Regions from separate parts of the Streptomyces sp. NPDC058872 genome, predicted to be linked through region 1. Evidence: riboswitches for the same ligand, from Rfam matches in the RefSeq annotation. Region 1 holds a riboswitch; each other region holds the start of a gene.
What was found. A riboswitch is a leader RNA that binds a small molecule or an ion and turns the genes downstream of it on or off. The one in region 1 is predicted to bind thiamine pyrophosphate.
Positions count from the first base shown of each region.

Region 1 (4,087 bases):
ATCAGCCCCAGCCGCGCCGCGTTCCCCCGGACGGCCCGTCCTACTTCAGGACGAGCGACGACCACTGCTGGATCCACGGGTCACGCTTCTCGGCGATCTTCTCGGGCGCCATGGTCTCCGGCTTCTCGACGACCACGCCGTGCTGGGTGAAGAGCTCCGGCAGCGCCGCGTCCTGCACCACCGGGTTGACGAACATCTGGAGCGGCATGTCCTCCTGGAACTCCTTCGAGATCAGGAAGTCGATCAGCGCCTTGCCGCCCTCGGGGTTCTTGGCCCCGTTCAGCAGGCCCGCGAACTCGGTCTGCCGGAAGCAGGTGCCGGTGGAGACCCCGGTGGGGGCCACCTTCGGCTGCGGCTCGCCGTAGAGCACCTCGACCGGCGGGCTGGAGGCGTACGACACGACGAGCGGCCGGTCGCCCTTGGCCTGCTTGCCGCCGGCCGAGCCGGAGAACTCCTGGTTGTAGGCGAGCTCCCAGCTGTCGACGGTCTTCACGCCGTTGGCCTTGAGCTTCTTCCAGTACTCGGGCCAGCCCTCGTCGCCGTAGGCGGCGGCCGTGCCGAGGAGGAAGCCCAGGCCCGGGGAGGACCGCTCGGGGTTCTCGACCACCAGCAGGTCCTTGTACTCCGGCTTCGCCAGGTCGTCGAAGGTCACCGGCGGCGCCAGCTTCTTGCCCTCGAAGTACGCCTTGTCGTAGTTGACGCAGATGTCACCGGAGTCGATCGGGGTGACCCGGTGCTCCTCGTCGAGCCGGTACACCGCCGGCACCCGGTCCAGGCCCTTCGCCTCGTACGGGACGAAGATCCCGTTGTCGAGGGCGCGGGACAGCAGCGTGTTGTCGACGCCGAAGAAGACGTCGCCCTGCGGGGACCCCTTGGTCAGGATCTCCTTGTTGACGGCCTCGCCCGCGTCACCGCTCTTGAGGACCTTGACCTTGAAGCCGGTCCGCTTCGTGAACTCCGCCAGCACCTCCTCGGAGGCGTTGAAGGAGTCGTGGCTGACGAGGGTGACGGTCTTGGGCGCGGGCGCCTCGGTCTTGCCCGCCGTGCTCCCCGCGTCCTCGGCGCCGCACGCGGCGAGGCTGGTGACGCCGAGCGCCGCGACGAACGCGACGGCAGCGGCCTTCTTGATGCTCACTGGTTTTCCTCCTGGGCATGACCAGGAAGAGACGCGGCCCCGCCCGCACCCGGCGGAGGCCGGACGCGGGCAGGGCGCAACAGCTTGAGTTACGACCGAACTTCCTACCCAGAATGACCTGGGCGAGGTTCAGAGGGTCTGCGGTCCTACGGTGACCGCACTCTCAGCGCTGTGGCGCTCCCCTGTCGGAATATGGAGATGTGTTCGAGCTCAGACTACAAGGTCAGCGCTCGGCGGCCGCGAGCTGTCCACAGGCACCGTCGATCTCCTGTCCCCGGGTGTCCCGAACGGTCACCGGAACCCCGTGGCGGGCGATGGCCTCGACGAAGGCCTTCTCGTCCTCCGGCCGCGACGCCGTCCACTTCGACCCGGGCGTCGGGTTCAGCGGGATCAGGTTGACGTGCACCCGCTTGCCCTTGAGCAGCCGGCCGAGCAGGTCGCCCCTCCACGCCTGGTCGTTGATGTCCCGGATGAGGGCGTACTCGATGGAGATCCGGCGCCCGGACTTCTCGGCGTACTCCCAGGCCGCGTCCAGGACCTCCCGCACCTTCCACCGCGTGTTGACGGGCACGAGGGTGTCGCGCAGCTCGTCGTCCGGGGCGTGCAGCGACACCGCGAGGCGGCACTTGAAGCCTTCGTCGGCGAAGCGGAGCATCGCCGGCACGAGGCCGACGGTGGAGACGGTGATGCCGCGCTGCGACAGCCCGAGCCCGTCCGGCTCGGGGTCCGTGAGCCGGCGGATCGCCCCGACCACGCGCTTGTAGTTGGCGAGCGGCTCGCCCATGCCCATGAAGACGATGTTGGAGAGCCGCGCCGGGCCACCGGGCACCTCGCCGTCGCGCAGGGCCCGCATCCCGTCCACGATCTGGTGCACGATCTCGGCGGTCGACAGGTTCCGGTCGAGGCCGGCCTGTCCGGTCGCGCAGAACGGACAGTTCATGCCGCAGCCGGCCTGCGAGGAGATGCACATGGTCACCCGGTCCGGGTAGCGCATGAGCACCGACTCCACGAGCGTGCCGTCGTGCAGTCGCCACAGGGTCTTGCGGGTGGTGTCGTCGTCGCACGAGATGTGTCGCACCACGGACATCAGATCGGGCAGCAGCTCCCCGGCCAGCTTCTCCCGCGAGGCGGCCGGGATGTCGGTCCACTCGGCGGGGTCGTGCGCGTAGCGCGCGAAGTAGTGCGTGGACAGCTGCTTGGCGCGGAACGGCTTCTCGCCGATCGCGGCGACGGCCTCCTTCCGCTCGGCGGGCGTGAGGTCGGCCAGGTGCCGCGGCGGCTTCTTGGCTCCGCGGGGGGCGACGAAAGTGAGTTCTCCGGGCTTGGGCATGGTGCTACCAGTGTCGCAGACACTTCCCGGTCCCCAGGGGCTCCGGCCTCCGGCGGTGGTCCTCCTGGGCCGTCCGGGGCCGCCGGGGACGGCCCCGGAGACGGCCCGGAGACGGCCCGGAGACGGCCCGGAGACGGCCCGGAGACGGCCCCGCAGCAGGGTCGGCGGCGTCATCGCCGCACGGCCCGGCCGCCCGAGAGGCTCGGGTTTCCCTCGATCCCTCCCCACGGGGAACCCCGTCCGCGCGCAGCTCCATGACGGCCTCGGGCGTCAGGTGCCCCCTCGCTCCGGGCCTGTCGGAGGGGTCGCCGGCGATCTCCTCGTCGCTCCAGGTCGACGGCGCCTTGAGGCCGTGTGCAGGCTGCCGGACGTAGGCGGCCACCGGTCGACGCACCTCGACGTCCGCCATGCGCCACGGGGCCGTGAAGGTCGGGACCGGCAAGCCGTCCAGGGCCCCGGGGCAGACGAGCGTCTCATAGCGTCCGGGCCCCCGCTCCGACCGTCCGGTGGCCAGGACTTCGGTCAGTTCGACGTCCTGGCCAGGCTCGCGGTACGTCTCCTGGGCCACCACGTCCGCGAACTGCTGGACCGTGATGAGGTGCGCGCCCCCCACGCCACGCCGTCCGCCGTGGGGTCGCAGAACCCGCGCCCGCCCGTCCACACGGGGGATTCGGTGGCGAAGGAGACCTGTCCGGGCAGGGTGACCGCGACCGACCTCTCGGGAGGGCTCCCGTCGCGGCACCCCGGGTAGACGCGCGGGGAACCCGGCAATCGCCCTCCTGCGAGGTAGCGGCCGAACCGTTCCGCGTCCGTGTGGGAGCCGTAGGAGGCGTACCAGACCCGTTGCGGCCGGACGTCACTCGTCCGGAGCGGTTCCAGGGGGCGGGCGGTGGACACGATCACTCCGCAGGCGCGTCGTCGCGGACCGCACGTCGCGGTCCTCCGGCAGGACCGTGACCGTCGTCCGGAGCGGTTCGCCGTCCCCGCCCCGTCCGTGCGCCTCGTACCACCCGCGGGCTCGGGCACGGTGCCACCCGTGTGGCAGGCGCCGGTGCCCGGTGCGGTCAGCCCTCCGGGGCTCCGGGGGGCACGGCGGGGATGCGGGAGGTGAAGAACAGGGCGAGGACGGAAGCACCCGCGAGGACGGCGAGCGCGGCCCGCAGGCCGTCGAGGCGTGCGGCGGCATTGGCCTCCAGCGCGGCCTCGGTCACCGCGGGGGCGGTGCCGGCCTCGTCGAGGGCCGTTTGGAGCTGCTCGTCCGACAGGAAGGGAACTCCGCTCTGCAGCTTGGTGGCGGCCTGGTTGCTGATGTCGGGAGGGACCGCGGGGTTCTGCGCGATGCTGGTCAGGAAGGAGGAGGTGAGCGCAGCGATCATGATCGATCCGGCCAGTGCGGTGCCGACGGAAGCGCCGAGGTTGGTCACGGCGTTCTGGATGCCGCCCACTTCCGCGCTCTGCCGGTCCGGTACGGCGGAGACGGTGACGGCACCGAGCTGGGAGGCCAGTGCCCCCATGCCGAGGCCGACCAGCAGGAGCGGCAGGGTGACGATCTCCGCACCGGCGTCGGCGTCGAGCGCGGCCATCAGGACGATCGCGCCGGCGAGCAGCGCGAAGACGCCGAG
Region 1 is NZ_JBHYMK010000036.1:41,748-45,834, forward strand. Features, by position in the region: gene ACFW22_RS22575 (ABC transporter permease) at 1-2, opposite strand, end outside; gene ACFW22_RS22580 (thiamine ABC transporter substrate binding subunit) at 41-1,135, opposite strand; TPP riboswitch at 1,219-1,329, opposite strand; gene rlmN (23S rRNA (adenine(2503)-C(2))-methyltransferase RlmN) at 1,359-2,465, opposite strand; gene ACFW22_RS22590 (hypothetical protein) at 2,470-3,078, opposite strand; gene ACFW22_RS22595 (MFS transporter) at 3,530-4,087, opposite strand, start outside.

Region 2 (4,087 bases), on a different contig from region 1:
CGGGCGGTTCCTACGCCTCGGCGCGCTCACGGACGCGCTTGGCGAGGGCGGCCGTTGCGGCTGCCGGATCGGCGGCCTCGGTGATCGCACGGACGACGACGATCCGACGGGCCCCCGCGTCCAGCACCTCGTCGAGGTTGGTCTCGTCGATGCCGCCGATGGCGAACCAGGGCCGGTCCTGCGCCAGGCCCGCCGCGTACCGCACGAGGTCGAGGCCCGGGGCGTACCGTCCGGGCTTGGTGGGGGTGGGCCAGCAGGGGCCGGTGCAGAAGTAGTCCACGCCGGGTTCGGCGACGGCCGCGGCGACCTCGGCCTCGGCGTGGCAGGAACGGCCGATGAGCACCCGGTCGCCGAGGATCGCCCGGGCGGCGGGGACGGGCAGGTCGCCCTGCCCGAGGTGGAGGACGTCGGAACCGATGGCGTGGGCGACGTCGGCCCGGTCGTTCACCGCGAGGAGCTTGCCGTGGCGGCGGGCGGCATCGGCGAAGACGGCGAGGTGGTCCAGCTCCTCGCCGGCTTCCATGCCCTTGTCGCGGAGCTGCACGACGTCCACCCCGGAGGAGAGCACGGCGTCGAGGAAGTCCGGCAGGTCGCCCTGGCGCTTCCGGGCGTCGGTGCACAGGTAGAGCCGGGCGTCGGCGAGCCGGGTGCGGGGCGTGGACATGGGTGGGTTCCCCCGTTCGTGCGCCGGCGCCGCGGCGTCCGACCCGTGCGGGGCGGACGCCGCGAGGCCTGCGGCTGGTGTTCTTCGGTGCGTGGAGGCGCCGGCACGCGCACGCCGGTGCCTCGGCATCGGCGCGCACGTGCCGGCGCACGGGTGCGTGCGCGTCAGACGGCAAGCGCCTGGGCGCGGCGCTTCACCTCCGTACCGCGATTCTCGCTGAGCGCCTGGGCGGGCGTGCCCGGCAGGCTCTCGTCCGGAGTGAAGAGCCACTCCAGCATTTCCTCGTCGGTGAAGCCGTCGTCCCGCAGCAGGGTCAGGGTCCCGGACAAGCCCTTGACGACCTTGTCGCCCTGGATGAAGGCGGCGGGTACTTGCAGGGCGTTGTTCGGTCCGCGGCGCACGGCGATGAGCTGGCCTTCCTTGACCAGCTGCCGCACGCGCGTCACCTCGACATCGAGCATCTCCGCGATGTCGGGCAGGTAGAGCCAGGCGGGGACGAGAGCATCGATCTTTACGTCAATCTCGGTCACGGGACAAGCCTGCCATCCCGGACTGACGGCCGGTAGTCGGGCCCTACCGCGCCGCCGCCTTCAGGGGGACGCCGGGGTCGGCGGCGCGCTCCGGGTCGACGGGCACGGCCGCCTCGATGAGCCGGCGCCCCTGCGCCAGGTCGCGGGGGCGGCCGACCGCGAGGAGGGCCACCGGCACCCCGTCCCGCAGCCAGAGCACGGACCAGGACGGGTCGGCGGGGTCTCCGCGCCACAGCAGTCCGTCGGCGCCCCCGTGGTGTCCCGCGTACTGGACGAAGCGTCCGAACTGCTCGGACCAGAAGTACGGGACCGGGTCGTAGGGCGCGTCGTCGGAGCCGGTGATCGCCGCGGCGACCGTGCGCGGGCCCTGGAGCGCGTTGTCCCAGTGGTGGACGAGGAGGCGCCTTCCGTAACGGGCCGAGGGGAAGGAGGCGCAGTCCCCGACCGCGTACACGTCGGGCAGGGAGGTGCGCAGGCGGTCATCGGCGGTGATGGCGCCGCCCGGGTCGAGGGCGATGCCGGAGCCGGTGAGCCAGTGCGTGGCGGGGCGGGCGCCGATGCCGACCACGACGGCGTCGGCGGGGATCTCCCGGCCGTCGTCCAGGACGACGCGGCCGGGCCGGACGGTGTCCACGCGCGCACGGGTCAGAAGGGCGGCACCGCTCTCCTCGTACCAGGCGGCCATCGGGGTGGCGACCTCGGCGGGCAGGACCCCGGCGAGCGGCCGGTCGGCGGCCTCGACGACGGTGACGGCACAGCCCGCCCCGCGCGCGGCGGTGGCGAATTCGGCGCCGATCCAGCCGGCGCCGACGACCACGACGGAACGACGCTGCTCCAGGACGGGGCCGAGGCGCACGGCGTCGTCGAGGGTGCGCAGCAGGTGGACCCCCGGGACGCCCTCGGTGCCGGGGAGGGTGACGGGGTGGGCGCCGGTGGCGATGACCAGGGTGTCGTAGGCGACGGGTCCGGACTCGGTGTCGATCTGGTGGTCGGCGGCGCGCAGTCCGGTGACGTCGAGGCCGAGGCGGAGTTCGATGCCGAGGTCTTCGAAGTCGACCTCGAAGGCGGAGCCCTCGGCCTTGCCGAGGAGGACCGCCTTGGAGAGCGGGGGTCGGTCGTAGGGCTGGTGGGGTTCGGCCCCGATGAGGGTGACGGGGCCGGTGAAGCCCTGCTCGCGCAGGGCGACGGCGGTCTGGACGCCCGCCATTCCGGCGCCGACGATCACGACGTGCTGCTGGGCCTGCTTCTGCTCGCTCACCCGCCCAGCTTATGCATCTGACGGTTCATCAGAAAAGTGAGGGGGCGGGAGGGCCTGTGGTCCTCCGACGGCGTCGGGCTAGTCTGACGGGCGTAAAGCACTCGCGGGAGCCCGGACGACCGGGCTGAGAGGGAGGCTGGGACGGCCTCCGACCGTACGAACCTGATCCGGGTCATGCCGGCGAAGGGAGGGGCTGGACGCCCATGCGTTCTTCCGATGTCCTCGTGGTCGGGGGCGGCATCATCGGCCTGGTCACGGCCTGGCGTGCCGCGCAGCGCGGACTGCGCACCGCCGTCGTCGACCCCGATCCGGGCGGCGGGGCCGCGCAGGTCGCGGCCGGGATGCTCGCCGCCGTCACCGAACTGCACTACGGCGAGGAGACCCTGCTCGGGCTCAACCTCGCCTCCGCCGCGCGCTACCCCTCGTTCGTCGCCGAGCTGGAGGAGCACACCGGCCACGACGTCGGCTACCGCGCCTGCGGCACCCTCGCCGTCGCGCTCGACGCCGACGACCGCGCCCACCTGCGTGAACTGCACGCCCTCCAGACCCGCTGCGGTCTGGTCTCGGAATGGCTCAGCGGCCGGGACTGCCGCCGCCTGGAGCCGATGCTGGCACCCGGCGTCCGGGGCGGGCTCCGGGTCGACGGCGACCACCAGGTCGACCCGCGCCGGCTGACCGCCGCGCTCCTCCTCGCCTGCGAACGGGCCGGGGTCGCCTTCCACCGCACCCTCGCGGAGCGGCTCGCGGTGGCGCGGGACCGGGCGCGCGGCGCGGTGCTCGCCGGTGGCGGGGAACTGGCGGCCGATCAGGTCGTCCTCGCCGCGGGCAGCCTCAGCGGACGCCTGGCGGGCGTGCCGGAGGAGGCGCTGCCGCCGGTCCGCCCCGTGAAGGGCCAGGTCCTGCGGCTCCGGGTGCCGACCGCGTACGCCCCCTTCCTCTCCCGCACCGTCCGGGCCGTCGTCCGCGGCAGCCACGTCTACCTGGTGCCCCGCGAGAACGGCGAGCTCGTGGTCGGCGCCACCAGCGAGGAACTGGGCTGGGACACGACGGTGACGGCGGGCGGGGTGTACGAGTTGCTGCGCGACGCCCACGAGCTCGTCCCCGGCATCACCGAACTGCCGCTCACCGAGACCCGGGCCGGATTGCGCCCCGGATCCCCGGACAACGCACCGCTGCTCGGCCCCAGCGCCCTGCCGGGCCTCCACCTGGCCACCGGCCACTACCGCAACGGGGTCCTGCTCACGCCCGTCACCGGCGACGCCCTGGCGGAGGTGCTCACCACGGGCGCCCTGCCGGACGAGGCACGCCCCTTCGCCCCCCGCCGTTTCTCTCCCGCACACCAGGAGCAGCCCGCATGAACGTGTCCGTGAACGGAGAAGCCCGCGAACTCGCGGGTCCCCTCTCCCTCGACGCCCTGGTCGCCACCCTGACCACGGCCCCCTCCGGGGTCGCGGCGGCGCTCAACGAGACGGTCGTGCCGCGCGGCGCGTGGGCCACGACGCTCCTCGGCGAGGGCGACCGGGTGGAGGTCCTCACCGCGGTGCAGGGGGGCTGAGCACGATGTCCGACGACGCGTTCGTCCTCGGCGGCACGGAGTTCTCCTCCCGGCTCGTCATGGGCACCGGCGGCGCCCCC
Region 2 is NZ_JBHYMK010000001.1:18,919-23,005, reverse strand. Features, by position in the region: gene thiE (thiamine phosphate synthase) at 11-664, opposite strand; gene ACFW22_RS00115 (Rv2175c family DNA-binding protein) at 829-1,194, opposite strand; gene ACFW22_RS00110 (NAD(P)/FAD-dependent oxidoreductase) at 1,238-2,452, opposite strand; TPP riboswitch at 2,546-2,658, shown strand; gene thiO (glycine oxidase ThiO) at 2,656-3,810, shown strand; gene thiS (sulfur carrier protein ThiS) at 3,807-4,007, shown strand; gene ACFW22_RS00095 (thiazole synthase) at 4,013-4,087, shown strand, end outside.
Region 2: it holds a riboswitch for thiamine pyrophosphate, as region 1 does, so the genes downstream of both, thiO (glycine oxidase ThiO) here and ACFW22_RS22580 (thiamine ABC transporter substrate binding subunit) in region 1, are expected to answer to the same signal.

Region 3 (4,087 bases), on a different contig from region 1:
CAGATCTCCTGCTGGAGGTCGATGTTCTCCTTGATCTTGTGCATCGGGACGTGGCCCGGGCCCTCGATCATCGTCTGCACGTTGTGCCGCTTGGCGATCGTGTTCAACTCACCGAGCGTGCGCAGTTCCGCGAACTGCGCATCGTCGTTGGCGTCCGCGATCGAGCCGGGACGCAGGCCGTCGCCGAGCGAGTAGGTGACGTCGTACGCCGCCAGGATCTCGCAGAGTTCCTCGAAGTTCGTGTAGAGGAAGTTCTCCTTGTGGTGCGCGAGGCACCAAGCGGCCATGATCGAACCACCGCGGGAGACGATGCCGGTCTTGCGCCGTGCCGTGAGCGGCACGTAGGGCAGTAGCACGCCGGCGTGCACCGTCATGTAGTCGACGCCCTGCTCGGCCTGCTCGATGACCGTGTCCTTGTAGATCTCCCAGGTCAGCTCCTCGGCCTTGCCATCGACCTTCTCCAGCGCCTGGTAGAGCGGCACGGTTCCGATCGGCACGGGCGAGTTGCGCAGCACCCATTCGCGGGTGGTGTGGATGTTGCGACCGGTGGACAGGTCCATGACCGTATCGGCACCCCAGCGGGTCGCCCAGGTCATCTTCTCCACCTCCTCCTCGATGGAGGAGGTGACGGCGGAGTTGCCGATGTTGGCGTTGACCTTCACCAGGAACCGCTTGCCGATGATCATCGGCTCGATCTCCGGGTGGTTGACGTTCGCCGGCAAGACGGCACGGCCCGCGGCGATCTCCTCCCGTACGACCTCGGGGGAGACGTTCTCGCGGATCGCGACGTACTCCATCTCCGGGGTGATCTCACCCCGGCGGGCGTACGCGAGCTGGGTCACCGCCTGCCCCTCCCGTCCCCGGCGCGGCAGGCGCGGGCGGCCGGGGAAGACGGCGTCGAGGTTCTTCAGGCCGCCGCCCCGCGGAGAGGTGTGCTTGATGCCGTCGTCCTCGGGGCGGACCGGACGGCCCGCGTACTCTTCGGTGTCGCCGCGCGCGATGATCCAGTTCTCGCGCAGCGGGGAAAGACCCCGCCGGACATCGGTGTCGATGGCGGGGTCGGTGTACGGACCGGACGTGTCGTACAGGGTGACGTCCTTGCCGTTGGTGAGGTGCACCTGCCGTACGGGCACCCGGAGGTCGGGGCGTGAGCCCTCGACGTACCCCTTGTGCCAGCCCGGCGTGCGCTCGCCCTGGCCGTTCTGGTCGGAGGCAGGCGTGCGTGCATCCTGAATGGTCATGAGACCGATCTCCCTACGCCGGCATTACCCGGTAACAGGTTCGGCGGTCGGCGCAGCCTCTTCCCGTACGGACATCGGTCCGTGCGTACGGTGATCAGCGCCCTCTCAGCCCGGTGCTCCGAGCTCCCGCGTGTGCAAAGGTGGCACCACGCTAGCGTCATCCCGGGCGTGCTGAACAGTGGGCCCCCACGCGTTCTTGCGATGATCGGTCAGTGACTTCCCCCCCTCACGCACCCGAGCCTCATGGCCACGGACACTCCCATGCCCACAGCCACGGTCCCGCCGAGCCCGTCTCACGGCATCTGCGCAAGGTGATCGCCGCGGTTCTGATCCCCTTCGCCACCGCCGTCGCGGTGGGGCTGGTCGTCCTGTGGCCGGGCGGCACCCCGGCGCACGAGCGCACCGGGGTCGGCTTCGACCGGCAGACCCAACAGGGCGAGGTCGTCTCCGTCGAGCGCGTCGACTGCGCGGACGTGAACGCCGCCCAGGTGCCGCCGACCGGCGACACCTCGACGCCGGAAGGCCGCGAGGCGGTCAACGCGCAGCAGGAACAGTGCGAGAAGGCGACCGTGGAGGTGACCACCGGCCCGGACAAGGGGCGCACCTTCGTCGAGATCGTGCAGCCGGACGCGCCGCGCCAGCTGCACGAGGGACAGGGCGTGGTGGTGGCGTACGCCCCCGATGCCCCGCACGACCTGCAGTACTCGGTGACCGATGTGAACCGGAAGCTGCCGATGGCGCTCCTCGCCGGCATCTTCGCCGTGGCGGTCGTGGTGGTCGGCCGGATGCGGGGGGTGATGGCGCTCATCGCGCTGGCGGTGAGCTTCCTCGTGCTGACGCTCTTCATTCTGCCGGCCATCCTGCAGGGATCGAATCCACTGGTCGTGGCGGTGGTCGGGTCGAGTGCGATCATGCTGATCGCGCTCTACATGTGCCACGGTCTGTCGGCCCGCACCTCGGTCGCGGTGCTCGGCACGCTGATCTCGCTGCTGCTGATCGGTCTGCTCGGCTCGCTCTTCATCGACTGGGCCGCGCTCAGCGGGAACACCGATGACAACACCGGTCTGATCCACGGCCTGTACCCGGAGATCGACATGTCCGGTCTGCTGCTGGCGGGGGTCATCATCGGCTCGCTCGGCGTACTGGACGACGTGACGGTGACGCAGACCTCGGCCGTCTGGGAGCTGCACCAGGCGGATCCTGGCATGGGTCCGCGCGGCCTCTACCGGGCCGGCATCAGGATCGGCCGCGACCACATCGCCTCGGTCGTGAACACGCTGGTCCTCGCCTATGCGGGTGCGGCCCTGCCGCTCCTGCTGCTCTTCTCCATCGCGCAGAGCAGCATGGGGACGGTGGCCAACAGCGAGTTGGTGGCCGAGGAGATCGTCCGGACGCTGGTGGGGTCGATCGGTCTGGTGGCGTCCGTGCCGGTGACCACGGCGCTCGCAGCCCTGGTCGTCTCCGCGGACCGACCGGGTTCCGAGGGCGGGAAGCCCGCGGCGGCTCGGCGGGGCAGGCGGCGCCGCGCCAAGTGAGGGCTCAGGCCGGGCCGGCGTTCTCTTCGGCCAGGATCCGGCCCAGCGCGGCTTCCAGATGGTCCTCGAAGTCACCGAGCGCCCATTCCTGACCGAGCGGAACCAGCTTGTCCGTTCGGTCGAGGAAGGCGACCAACGGAGGCGCGCTGGCCCGGAAGAGCGCACGATCACCGCCCACTTGAAGCCTGATCGAAACGTCCGAGAGCCCTTCCGGCTCGGTCGGGGCGATGTGGACATCGCCGTCACCGCTCGGCCGGTTGATCCCGTCGAGCAGCAGCTCCCTCCCGAACGCCCAGGTCACGGGCGCGTCCCCGGGGAGGTGGAAGGTCATCCGCACCGCGTAGGGATCCCGGGTCTCATACCGGAGTTCGACCGGGATCTTGAAGGAGAGCTCCTCGGAGACGAGGAAGCTCATCAGGACCTCGGCCTGAACCGACTCTCGCATCATGTACCCCGCAGTAGATGAAGCAGTTGTGTGAGCACAGCTGCTGAAAGCTGTGACCGAAACGGCCAGGAATGATCCACCATGGCCCTCTTGACGCAATCGTGCTGCACCCGCTAGCAGATCACAAGGAGTGATTTTTCAGATACTGATAGAGAACGCGAGCGAGCTGAAGAGCACGCCAATCTCTTTGCGTAGTCGCTCGACTGCGGGGAGCAACTGTTCCTGCTGGTGAAGGGGGAGGGAAATCGCCACTGCGGCCACCGCGGAGCCCACCGTGAGGGGGATGGCGGCACAAACCGTGCCCAGTGCATATTCCTGACGCTCCACCAGGGCATCCATTCGCCCCAAATCGCCCAAACGATCCAAAAGAACACGACGGTTACGCACCGTATACGGGGTGATGGATTCAACCGGGTGGCGATCAAGGTGGTCTTGACGGGATTTCAGATCGAGTTGGCCCAGCAGGCACTGGCCGATCGCATGGGCGTGGGCGGTCTCCCGGAAGTCGGCCCACTCCTCCACGGCGGGGACGGAAGGAGTGTCGGCAACGGCGACCAGCTCCACTTCGCCCTCTCGATAGAGGGCGAAGTAGATGGGGACGCCGATCTCGTCCCGCCAACGGGCAAGAGATTTTTCGATCTTGGTGCGACGATTCTGCACGGCTCCGCCACTGGCCAGTCGGACGGCGGCGTCCCCCAGGACGAACACGCCCTTCTCGCGGACCAGATAGCCCTCGTGCGTCAGGGTGCGGAGTAGATGGTAGGTGGTCGGCAGGGGAAGGCCCGTCTCACGAGCGAGCTGCTTGGCCGGGGCACCCTCCACGTGGGAGGCGACCGCCTCCAGGAGTCTCAGCGCCCGCTGTACCG
Region 3 is NZ_JBHYMK010000010.1:100,166-104,252, forward strand. Features, by position in the region: gene thiC (phosphomethylpyrimidine synthase ThiC) at 1-1,241, opposite strand, end outside; TPP riboswitch at 1,235-1,381, opposite strand; gene ACFW22_RS08855 (YibE/F family protein) at 1,454-2,776, shown strand; gene ACFW22_RS08860 (SsgA family sporulation/cell division regulator) at 2,781-3,221, opposite strand; gene ACFW22_RS08865 (IclR family transcriptional regulator) at 3,360-4,087, opposite strand, start outside.
Region 3: it holds a riboswitch for thiamine pyrophosphate, as region 1 does, so the genes downstream of both, thiC (phosphomethylpyrimidine synthase ThiC) here and ACFW22_RS22580 (thiamine ABC transporter substrate binding subunit) in region 1, are expected to answer to the same signal.